3 regions of the Planococcus sp. ANT_H30 genome follow, and region 1 is predicted to be linked to each of the others. Evidence: predicted binding sites of a transcription regulator. Region 1 holds the regulator's gene; each other region holds the start of a gene.
The links. Region 1 encodes Rex, which represses fermentation and respiration genes when NADH is low (regulators of the CRP and FNR family bind a similar motif). Its sites were predicted from a motif close to TTGTGAAATATTTCACAA; they were not measured.

Region 1 (3,246 bases):
GGCTTGCTCTTGGTCGTAATAACCAAACTGAATGCCGGCGCCATAATGGATATTACCATCGAGCTGGTTTAGTTCTTTCATAATGGTTTTCAACAAAGTCGATTTGCCAACACCGTTTGGCCCAACGAGAGCTAGACTTTCTTGTCGGTATAACTTTAATGAAATATCACGAGAAACGGGTTTGTCGCCATAGCCAATTTCTAGCGATTGAACGTTTAAAACGTCGTTGCCGCTTTGTTTACTAATGGTAAAGCCGAAACTGGCTGATTTTTCGTTGCCGTCAGGAGCTTCCATCCAGTCGGTTTTTTGCAAAGTTTTTCTACGGCTTTGCGCCATTTTGGTTGTAGAAGCACGTGCCAAATTGCGCTGGACGTAATCTTCTAGCTTAGCTTTTTCGCCTTGTTGTTTTTCAAATTGCTTTTGGTCCAGTTCGTATTGCTTTGCTTTTTCGTCTAAGTAACGGCTGTAGTTGCCGGTATACTTTTTAACACGGTGGCGGGAAACTTCGTAAACAAGCGTCACGACTTGGTCAAGGAAATAACGGTCATGAGAAACAATTAATAACGCACCGGGATAGTTTTTCAAGTAATTTTCCAACCAGCTCAAGGTTTCGATATCCAAGTGGTTGGTCGGCTCATCGAGAATGAGCAGTTGTGGCTTACTGAGTAAATGCTTGGCTAACATCAATCGTGTTTTTTGGCCACCGGATAAAGAGGTTATTTTCTTGTCAAAGTCATCTTGATAAAATTTCATGCCGTGGAGAATCGCTCGTGTATCGGACTCGTATTGATAGCCACCCGCATCCTTGAAGTCATGCTGCAACAGGTCGTATTCTTTCATGACTTTATCGTTTTCTGTTGCGTTGTTGTAGACATCTGGATTGGCCATTTGTCCTTCAAGACGGCGAAGTGTGGCTTCTTGTTCACGAAAATGATGAAAAATCGTCATCATTTCATCCCAAACAGTGGCGTCGGATTCTAAATTGGTCTGTTGCTCTAAATAGCCAATCGTTAAATCCTTCGGCATGCTAATGTCGCCACTATCGTACGATATTTCACCCGCTATTATTTTCAATAAAGTCGATTTTCCTGCACCGTTGCGGCCTACTAATGCCACGCGGTCACGGTGTTGTACTTCTAATTTGACGCCTGAGAGAATCTCTTCTGCGCCAAATGATTTATGGACTTGGTTTACTTGTAAAACAATCATGTAGGTCACCTCTATTCTCTTTAAGTGTAGCTGATAGGGCAGTTGTTCGCAATTGCACAAGCCTTTACATATCAAGGCTCCTACTGTAAGATGAAAGCGATTTGACAACACCTCAGGAGGATGCGAAAGCGTATGTTACACGAGACATCTAAAATTCCGCAAGCCACAACCAAAAGGCTGCCGCTGTATTACCGTTTCCTTCAAAATTTTGCGAATGCCGGTCAAAAACGGATTTCCTCGCAGGAATTAAGCGAAGCGATGAAAATCGATTCTGCTACCATTCGACGCGATTTTTCCCATTTGGGTGCGCTTGGCAAAAAAGGCTATGGCTATGACGTTCAAGAGCTGTTGCTGTTTTTCCGTAAGACACTAGATCAAGACGAAGCTACTAATGTAGCTTTAATCGGTGTTGGAGGACTAGGCGGTGCATTTCTAAAATATAATTTCCATCGCAACCACAATACGAAAATCATTGTGGCGTTCGATTCGAACAGCCCGTTAGAAGGCGAAAAAATTAACGATATTGATACGTATCACCCGGACAAGATTGAAGAGAAAATCAAAGAGTACGGCGTGGAGCTAGTCATCTTGACGGTACCGTCAAGGTCGGCACAAGAAGTAACAGATCGCTTGGCAAAGACTGATATTAAAGGGATTTTGAACTTTACACCGGTACGAATTTCAGTGCCTGATCATATCCGTGTCCAAACCATCGATTTGTCAGTGGAATTGCAGACATTGATTTACCAAATCAAGCAACAATGACTTAAAAACTTCACATTTCTAGGCTCTTTCGAAATAGCCAAACCGGTTCGAATGATGTAAAATAGAGCCATAATACAGGAGGTGCAACGTATGCCAGGTCCAATGAGTATCATCATTATCGGTGTTGTTGCTTTACTTGTTTTCGGTCCGAAAAAGTTACCGGAACTTGGAAAAGCGTTTGGTTCGTCTTTGCGTGAGTTTAAAAATGCTACAAAAGGACTTGTAGACGATGACGACGATAAAGTAGAGTTGAAGAAGAAAGACGAGCAAAAGGAAATACGATAGGATGTTTGTCCGATGATTGAAAAAGACATGACGTTAATTGAACATATAGGAGAACTCAGAAAACGACTGACCATTCTAGTCGTTTTCTTTGTATTAGCGCTTATTATCAGTTTTTTTCTTGCCCAGCCGCTAATTCAGTATTTGCAGTATACAGAGGAAGCTAAAAATCTTACCTTGAATGCTTTCAAAATTACAGATCCATTGAAGATTTTTATGCAAGTGACGATGATCTTAGCCTTGATTATCACTTCGCCACTGATTATGTACCAGTTTTGGGCGTTTATTAGTCCTGGACTTCTCGATAAAGAGCGGAGAGCGACGTTAAGTTATATTCCGTTTTCGGTGCTGCTGTTTCTAGGGGGAATCGCTTTTGCGTATCTCATCCTATTCCCTTATGTCATTGGATTTATGCTGAGTATTTCTGATAACATGGATATTCAAGAAACGATCGGTATCAATGAATATTTTCAATTCTTGTTTCAAATCACGTTGCCGTTTGGCTTAATATTCCAGTTGCCGGTAGTGATGTTGTTTTTAACAAGGCTCGGGATTATTACGCCGATGCTCATGACAAAATACCGCAAGTATTCTTATCTTGGGTTAGTCATTATTGCCGCGTTTATTACGCCACCAGACATCGTCTCGCATATGATTGTGACATTGCCGCTAATCATACTGTATGAATTTAGTGTGCTCATTGCCAAAGTGGGTTATCGTAAATTCTTAAAAGCTGAGCAGCAGCAAGCGATTAAAGAACAACAAGAAAGCCTTCCACCGAAGTAAATCGGGGAAGGCTTTTTTTACTGCAGATTTTCCATTTGTTTTTGGAATTCTAAAATTTTATCCATATTGAGCTGGATAAGCATTACATAGCCGTTTAGACAAATGTGAGCAATGATCGGTGTGATGATGCTTTTCGTTTTTTGGTATAGAAATGCCAAGATCAAGCCGGTCGTGAAATACAGCAACAGGTGCGTAAAGTCAAAA
Region 2 (3,246 bases), on a different contig from region 1:
AAACTGGTGACAAGTAGCGCTGAATAACCCCTGTCAAAATATGTTGCTTGCCAACAAACGAGCTATAGGCATTAAAGAAGCCGGCGCCGAAGTCAATCGACGCCACGATGACGTATAGAAACAGAAACAACCATAAAACAGAAATCCCAATAATTTCTAGAGTCATTCTTCTTCACCGCCTTTGCCATTTTCACGTGCTGCTAATTCTTTTTCAACGGGGTTGCGTCTATACATTCTCGAAAGAACAACAACCGTCCCGATTCCTAGAATCAAATACAAGCCAGCAAACAAAACAATCATCAAGTCCACATGACCACTAGTAGTTGCCGCTTCATCAATCTTCATATGACCTCGAAGAATCCAAGGCTGGCGTCCTACTTCTGTAAACCACCATCCTGCTTCAATAGCCACGAGTGCCAAAGGACCTCCTGCTACTGTTAGCCAACGGAACCATTTTGTCCGTATAAACGACCAGTTACGCCAAGCCGCCACAACATAGACAAAGGAGAAGAAGGCTAGCCACATCCCAATAGTGACCATCGTATCAAAAAGATAGTGGATCCATAATGGTGGAATTTCGTCCTCTGGGAACTCATTAAGACCTGTTACTTCAGCAAATGGATTACTGTGCGCCAGTATGCTTAAAGCATATGGAATCTTAATGGCGTACTTCACTTCTTCACCATCTAAAACTCCAAACATGACCAAACCAGCATCTTCTTCGGTTTCAAAATGCCACTCAGCAGCTGCCAATTTTTCCGGCTGATACTCTGCCAAATACTTACCAGAAAAATCACCAATTAAAGCCGTAGCGACAGAAAATACCAATGCTAACTTCATCGTCAAGAACAAAGCTTTTTTGTGATAAATATGCGTAGAGCCACGTAACATTCGGAAAGCCGCAATAGAAGCCAGTAAAAATGCGCTGGTCATGAAAGCTGTCGCCATAACGTGCGCTACTTTTGTCGGTACTGCAGGACTAAACATCGCCAGTAGCGGGCTGACGTTAACCATTTCACCATTTAGTATTTCAAAGCCCTGTGGTTGGTTCATAAAGGCGTTGACAATGGTGATAAAAACGGACGATGCGGCTGCACCCAGTGCAACCGGAATCAGTAGCAGGAAATGCTTCCGCTGATCTTCAAAGCGATCCCATGTATAAAGGTAAATCCCGAGGAAAATTGCCTCGAAGAAAAACGCAAAAACTTCCATAAACAATGGCAACGCAATGACGTTCCCTGCTAATTGCATAAAATTCGGCCACAACAGCGATAACTGCAAGCCGATCGCCGTACCGGTTACAACTCCTACAGCTACGGTTATAACAAAGCCTCTTGCCCAACGGCGAGCCATCAAAATATAATGTTCATCTTTTTTCTTAATCCCCACCCACTGGGCGATCATAATCATGAGTGGTACCCCTACGCCGATTGTTGCGTAGAGAATATGGAATGATAAAGTCAAAAGCGTTAGAATACGACTCAGAAAAGCTGGATCTTGGAATTCCAATCTACTCGTCTCCTTTTTTCAAACATGTAATTTACTGTTCCCTTAGTTCCTATTGTACATCAAACGCACTTGCCAAAACTCTTCCTAAGCCTTGGTATCACAACCAACTTTGAATAAGCTGTGACAAAAACGAAGTAAAAAGAATTGAAATTTTTCTCAATTTTTAGTATTCTATAAAGAACAAAGAAAAAGGGTGATTCATCATGAGAACAAAACGGAAAGTATTTGCTTATATCACAAGAGGCGATGATGAAAATCGTGAATTGCTTGTATTCGAATACAAAGGAGAACCAGAAGTTGGCCTGCAAGTTCCAGGTGGCACAATCGAAGACGGCGAACTATTGATCGATGCATTATACCGAGAAGTAAAAGAAGAAACAGGTTTGCCACGTGAAGTTCTTGACTTTGTAGGGAAAATCCACAAGTATACGTATTATCCTGAACATCAGGATAAGGCATACGAACGGAATATTTTTCAATTTGAATATACCGGAGAACCTATTGAATTTTTTGAACACATGATTAAAAGCCAGGGCCGTGATAACGGCATGACGTTGTTATTCCGCTGGGAATCGATTAAAAGTCTGCCGCAGCTTGCAGCAGAACAAGACAAAGCAATCGAACTACTTTAGAATGTCGCAAAATAGTAACTAGCAAACGGGGCTGTCCCAAAAAGTCATGAACAATGACTTTTTGAGTACGGCCTCTTTTGCTTCTAAAAATGCACACCGAGTTCTATATTCTTGGCAGCAATCCAAAAAAAACAGACGGTGGAAAAAGAACTCTTTTTCCACCGTCTGTTTTATTTTAGAGACTTACCGGACGACTTATTTTTATTTACGGTCTTTTTCGTTCAATGAATCAATCGGTACATACATCTCAATATGACTAGCTAAGTTTTCGAATACAGCTGGCAGTAACCCACCATACTCTCCATCTAAATTGAGTAATACTCGTTCTTCTGTCGTTACTGTAATTTTGCTGGCTTTAGCATAAATTACATGAGAGTCCGATAAATGTTCACCCCGAAGAGCTAAAGAGGCAACACGGATAAACTCAGCCATATTGAGCTCTTTTAAAATTAATAACGTAAACTTCCCGTCGTTAATACTAGCATCAGGCGCTAATTTTTCAAATCCTCCAACCGAATTAGTCAATCCGATCAAAAACATCATGGCACTGTCATCAAAAACTTGACCATCGTATTCAATCCGAACACGTGAAGATCGAATCGAAGGCAGCATCTCGATGCCTTTTAAATAATAAGCCATTTGACCGAGAACTGTTTTTAACTTGCTTGGAACTTCATACGTTAGCTCCGTCAGCCTGCCGCCCCCTGCAATGTTAATAAAATACCGATCACCATTCATTAACCCAATATCCACAGGAATTGAATCACCTTTAAGAATAATATCAACAGCTTTTGTTATATCGCGTGGAATATGAACAGCGCGAGCAAAGTCATTGGTCGTTCCCATTGGAATAAGACCCACTTTGGGACGATTTTCAAAAGGAGCGATTCCTGAAACAACTTCGTTTAACGTACCGTCTCCACCCACAGCAATTACTAAATCAAACTTCCGCTCCACAGCAAAAGCTGCGGCTTGAATGGCATCGCCTTCACAAGTTGTCGCGTGACAAGATGTTTCGTAGCCCGCTTTTTCCATTTTTTCTAAAACTTCAGGCAGGTGTTTTCGGAACAACTCACGGCCGGAAGTTGGATTGTATATAATACGT
Region 3 (3,246 bases), on a different contig from region 1:
ACACGATTGTTTCACTCCCTTCAAGAGCCTAAAATGCAATTTCTTCTATAGTAAGATCTTTTATTTTCGTAAGTTGTGTTTCTGAAAAATACTAGTTCATACAAGTTTAAATGGCGAAAACCATGTCGAAGCATCCCCACCATTTAACTTTTTGTATAAAAATACTATTGGTTCATAACGATGAACGCGATAACTACAGCGATGATTGGCAATGCCTCAACCAATGCAACACCGATGAACATAGTTGTTTGTAATACGCCACGAGCTTCTGGCTGGCGAGCGATACCTTCAACTGTTTTTGAAACGATAAGACCGTTACCGATACCCGCGCCTAGTGCTGCTAAACCTACTGCGATTGCTGCTGCTAATAAACCTAATGAACCTGTCATTGTAATGTGTCCTCCTCAGGATAGTTGTTTTTTTGTTTGCTCGATGAGCAGTTTATACTCAATGGTCGTCGGCAACTTTATGCGATAAATAGACCATCGTCAACATAACGAAAATAAATGATTGGATTGCCCCGATAAAGATCGAGAACCCTTGCCACGCCATCATTGGTAAAATAGCTGTTGCAAATCCGAAAGCACTTGCTGATGCGAGGCCTGCTAACAAAGTTAACAAGATTTCCCCCGCATAGATGTTACCGTAAAGACGCAGACCGAGTGTCAGCGTATTTGCGAATTCCTCAATAATCTTTAAAGGAAATAGGAATGGCATGGGCTTAAGATAGCTTCCGCCATATCCTTTTAGTCCTTTTAGCTTGATCCCATAAAAATGGCTCAAAACTAGTACCGTTGCGGCTAGTGTCATTGCTACCGTCGGATCAGCTGTTGGTGATTTCCACCACAGATCTCCGTTGACAACTATTGCAAATGGAAGACCCAACATGTTCGACACAAAAATGAACATAATCAGGGTGATTCCAAGAACATGGAATCGGCCACCATCTTTCCAATCCATATTGCTTTTGATTATCCCTTTCACGAAATCCATGATCCATTCCATGAAGTTTTGCATACCCGTCGGTTTGAGTTGCAAATTCCGTGTAGCGACAAAAGCAATTAGGAAGACGATAAGAGCGGCTACAAGTAGCATCATAACGTTCGATAGGTTGAACCAGATCCCGAACACCTTGAGCATAGGAGCGCCATGTTCCACGATAGTTTCACCTCTCTTTCCACATTCTTAATGGTGTTTCACGTGATAAACAATCCGCTCTGTTAATAACAGAGCATAAGGGACCATCAACCCAATTACTGTACTGACCAAGTGAATGTGCTCTGCGAATAAAATGGCAATCGCCACAGCTGCAACACCTGATGCAAACCGTAATGCCGTTCCAAGCGAACGAACTTTCGAGCCTTCAGCCACCGCTCGGTCGAATTTCTCCATCCGACGAACGAGAATCCACATGTTGTAAATGCCGAACAAAGTTCCGATGATGAGACCTGCGAACACTTCTTGATAAGAGGTAAACCCCCAACCAATAACGTAGAACGCTAAGATGAAAAGGATCATCTTTTTCAGCCTTGTATATATCTCCCTAAGTCCATCCATTTTCACTTGTCTCCTGATTCGAATTTGCGGACAGTCTGAAGCATTGCCCAAACACCGGCAGTAATGCCTATGAATAGGCAGATGATCATGAAAAACGGGGCGGTTCCGATCCTTTCATCGAGCCACATACCTGTAAACACCCCGATGAGTACGGACCCGACAAGTTGTGAGAGGATGGCGCTGTAAATTGCCATCGCTTGCAAGGGCCTTTTTGTTGGGCGCATGACAACCCCCTCGAACTTCGTTGATTTGACATTACACCCTCAAAAAGAGTAGTCGCATCAGGCTTCCAAATTACATATTCTATGTAAGAAAACCTTCTCATGCATACCCTTTGTAAGCATACATTAGGGGTAAAATCATGTCAATTAGTAGAAGTGAAAAACTTCACAAGCGATTTCCCTCTGACATATTGTCGACAAACTTTAACTAGAAAAGTGAAAGTGCCTGTTTAGCTCTGACAGGTGTAAGACAATCTGGCGAAGCGGCGTTCTTTGCCGCACAGCCAGAGTGGCTTACATCCCGAAGAGCTGGGCACTTGCAACTGGACAACACGAAAAGTGGAATCGGCTATTTTAGCTCCGACAGGCTTAAGGCAGAATGGCGAAGTGGCGTTTTTTCAGCCACACAGCCAGGCTGACTCAAGACCCCGAGGAGCTAGCCGATGCAACTGGACAACACGAAAAGTGAAAGTGCTTGTTTAGCTCTGACAGGTGTAAGACAATCTGGCGAAGCGGCGTTCTTTGCCGCACAGCCGGAGTGGCTTACATCCCGAAGAGCTGGGCACTTGCAACTGGACAACACGAAAAGTGGAATCGGCTATTTTAGCTCCGACAGGCTTAAGGCAGAATGGCGAAGTGGCGTTTTTTCAGCCACACAGCCAGGCTGACTTAAGACCCCGAGGAGCTAGCCGATGCAACTGGACAACACGAAAAGTGGAATCGGCGATTCACTCTTTTACAACTTCGAGAAATAAGTGTGCAATGCTTCTACAATCCGAGCAGATGCTTTACCGTCTCCATATGGATTAGATGCTTGCGACATTGCTTTATAAGCCGCTTCATCCGTCAGCAATTCTTTGGCCATTCCGTAAATTGTTTCTTCGTCCGTTCCCGCAAGCTTAAGCGTTCCCGCACTAATACCTTCAGGGCGTTCAGTCGTATCACGCAGGACCAATACCGGCTTACCTAGTGATGGCGCCTCTTCTTGAATGCCACCAGAGTCAGTCAGGATAAAGAACGAACGTGCTGCAAAGTTGTGAAAATCCAAAACTTCCAACGGTTCGATCAAATGGATACGCGGATCGCGACCCAATACCTCATCTGCTACTTCACGTACTGCCGGATTCATATGCACCGGGTAAACTACTTGAATATCGTCATGCTCTTCGATCAAACGTTTGATGGCACGGAACATATTGCGCATCGGTTGGCCTAAATTTTCACGACGATGTGCCGTCAAAAGAATCATACGATCCGTACCGATTTTCTCCAAAATTGGATGCGAATACGTTTCACGCACCGTTGTTTGAAGTGCATCAATCGCTGTATTTCCTGTAATATAAATGGTTTCTTCTTTTTTGTTTTCAGCAAGCAGATTTTGAGCAGATTTTTCAGTTGGTGAAAAATGAATGTCTGCCATGACTCCCGTCAATTGACGGTTCATTTCTTCAGGATATGGCGAGTATTT

Region 2: the regulator Rex is predicted to act here: its motif matches at 1,652-1,669, upstream of FQ085_RS16460 (cytochrome ubiquinol oxidase subunit I).
Region 3: the regulator Rex is predicted to act here: its motif matches at 1,933-1,950, upstream of FQ085_RS03680 (AtpZ/AtpI family protein).

Annotation. Positions count from the first base shown of each region.
Region 1 covers NZ_VOBJ01000009.1:130,225-133,470, reverse strand. The annotation lists gene FQ085_RS15655 (ABC-F family ATP-binding cassette domain-containing protein) at 1-1,209, opposite strand, end outside; gene FQ085_RS15650 (redox-sensing transcriptional repressor Rex) at 1,342-1,974, shown strand; gene FQ085_RS15645 (twin-arginine translocase TatA/TatE family subunit) at 2,065-2,259, shown strand; gene tatC (twin-arginine translocase subunit TatC) at 2,272-3,042, shown strand; gene FQ085_RS15635 (CPBP family intramembrane glutamic endopeptidase) at 3,060-3,246, opposite strand, start outside.
Region 2 covers NZ_VOBJ01000011.1:55,369-58,614, forward strand. The annotation lists gene FQ085_RS16455 (cytochrome d ubiquinol oxidase subunit II) at 1-166, opposite strand, end outside; gene FQ085_RS16460 (cytochrome ubiquinol oxidase subunit I) at 163-1,509, opposite strand; gene FQ085_RS16465 (NUDIX hydrolase) at 1,713-2,141, shown strand; gene FQ085_RS16470 (diacylglycerol kinase) at 2,343-3,246, opposite strand, start outside.
Region 3 covers NZ_VOBJ01000001.1:786,808-790,053, forward strand. The annotation lists gene atpF (F0F1 ATP synthase subunit B) at 1-4, opposite strand, end outside; gene atpE (F0F1 ATP synthase subunit C) at 165-389, opposite strand; gene atpB (F0F1 ATP synthase subunit A) at 448-1,158, opposite strand; gene FQ085_RS03675 (ATP synthase subunit I) at 1,186-1,557, opposite strand; gene FQ085_RS03680 (AtpZ/AtpI family protein) at 1,560-1,781, opposite strand; gene wecB (non-hydrolyzing UDP-N-acetylglucosamine 2-epimerase) at 2,515-3,246, opposite strand, start outside.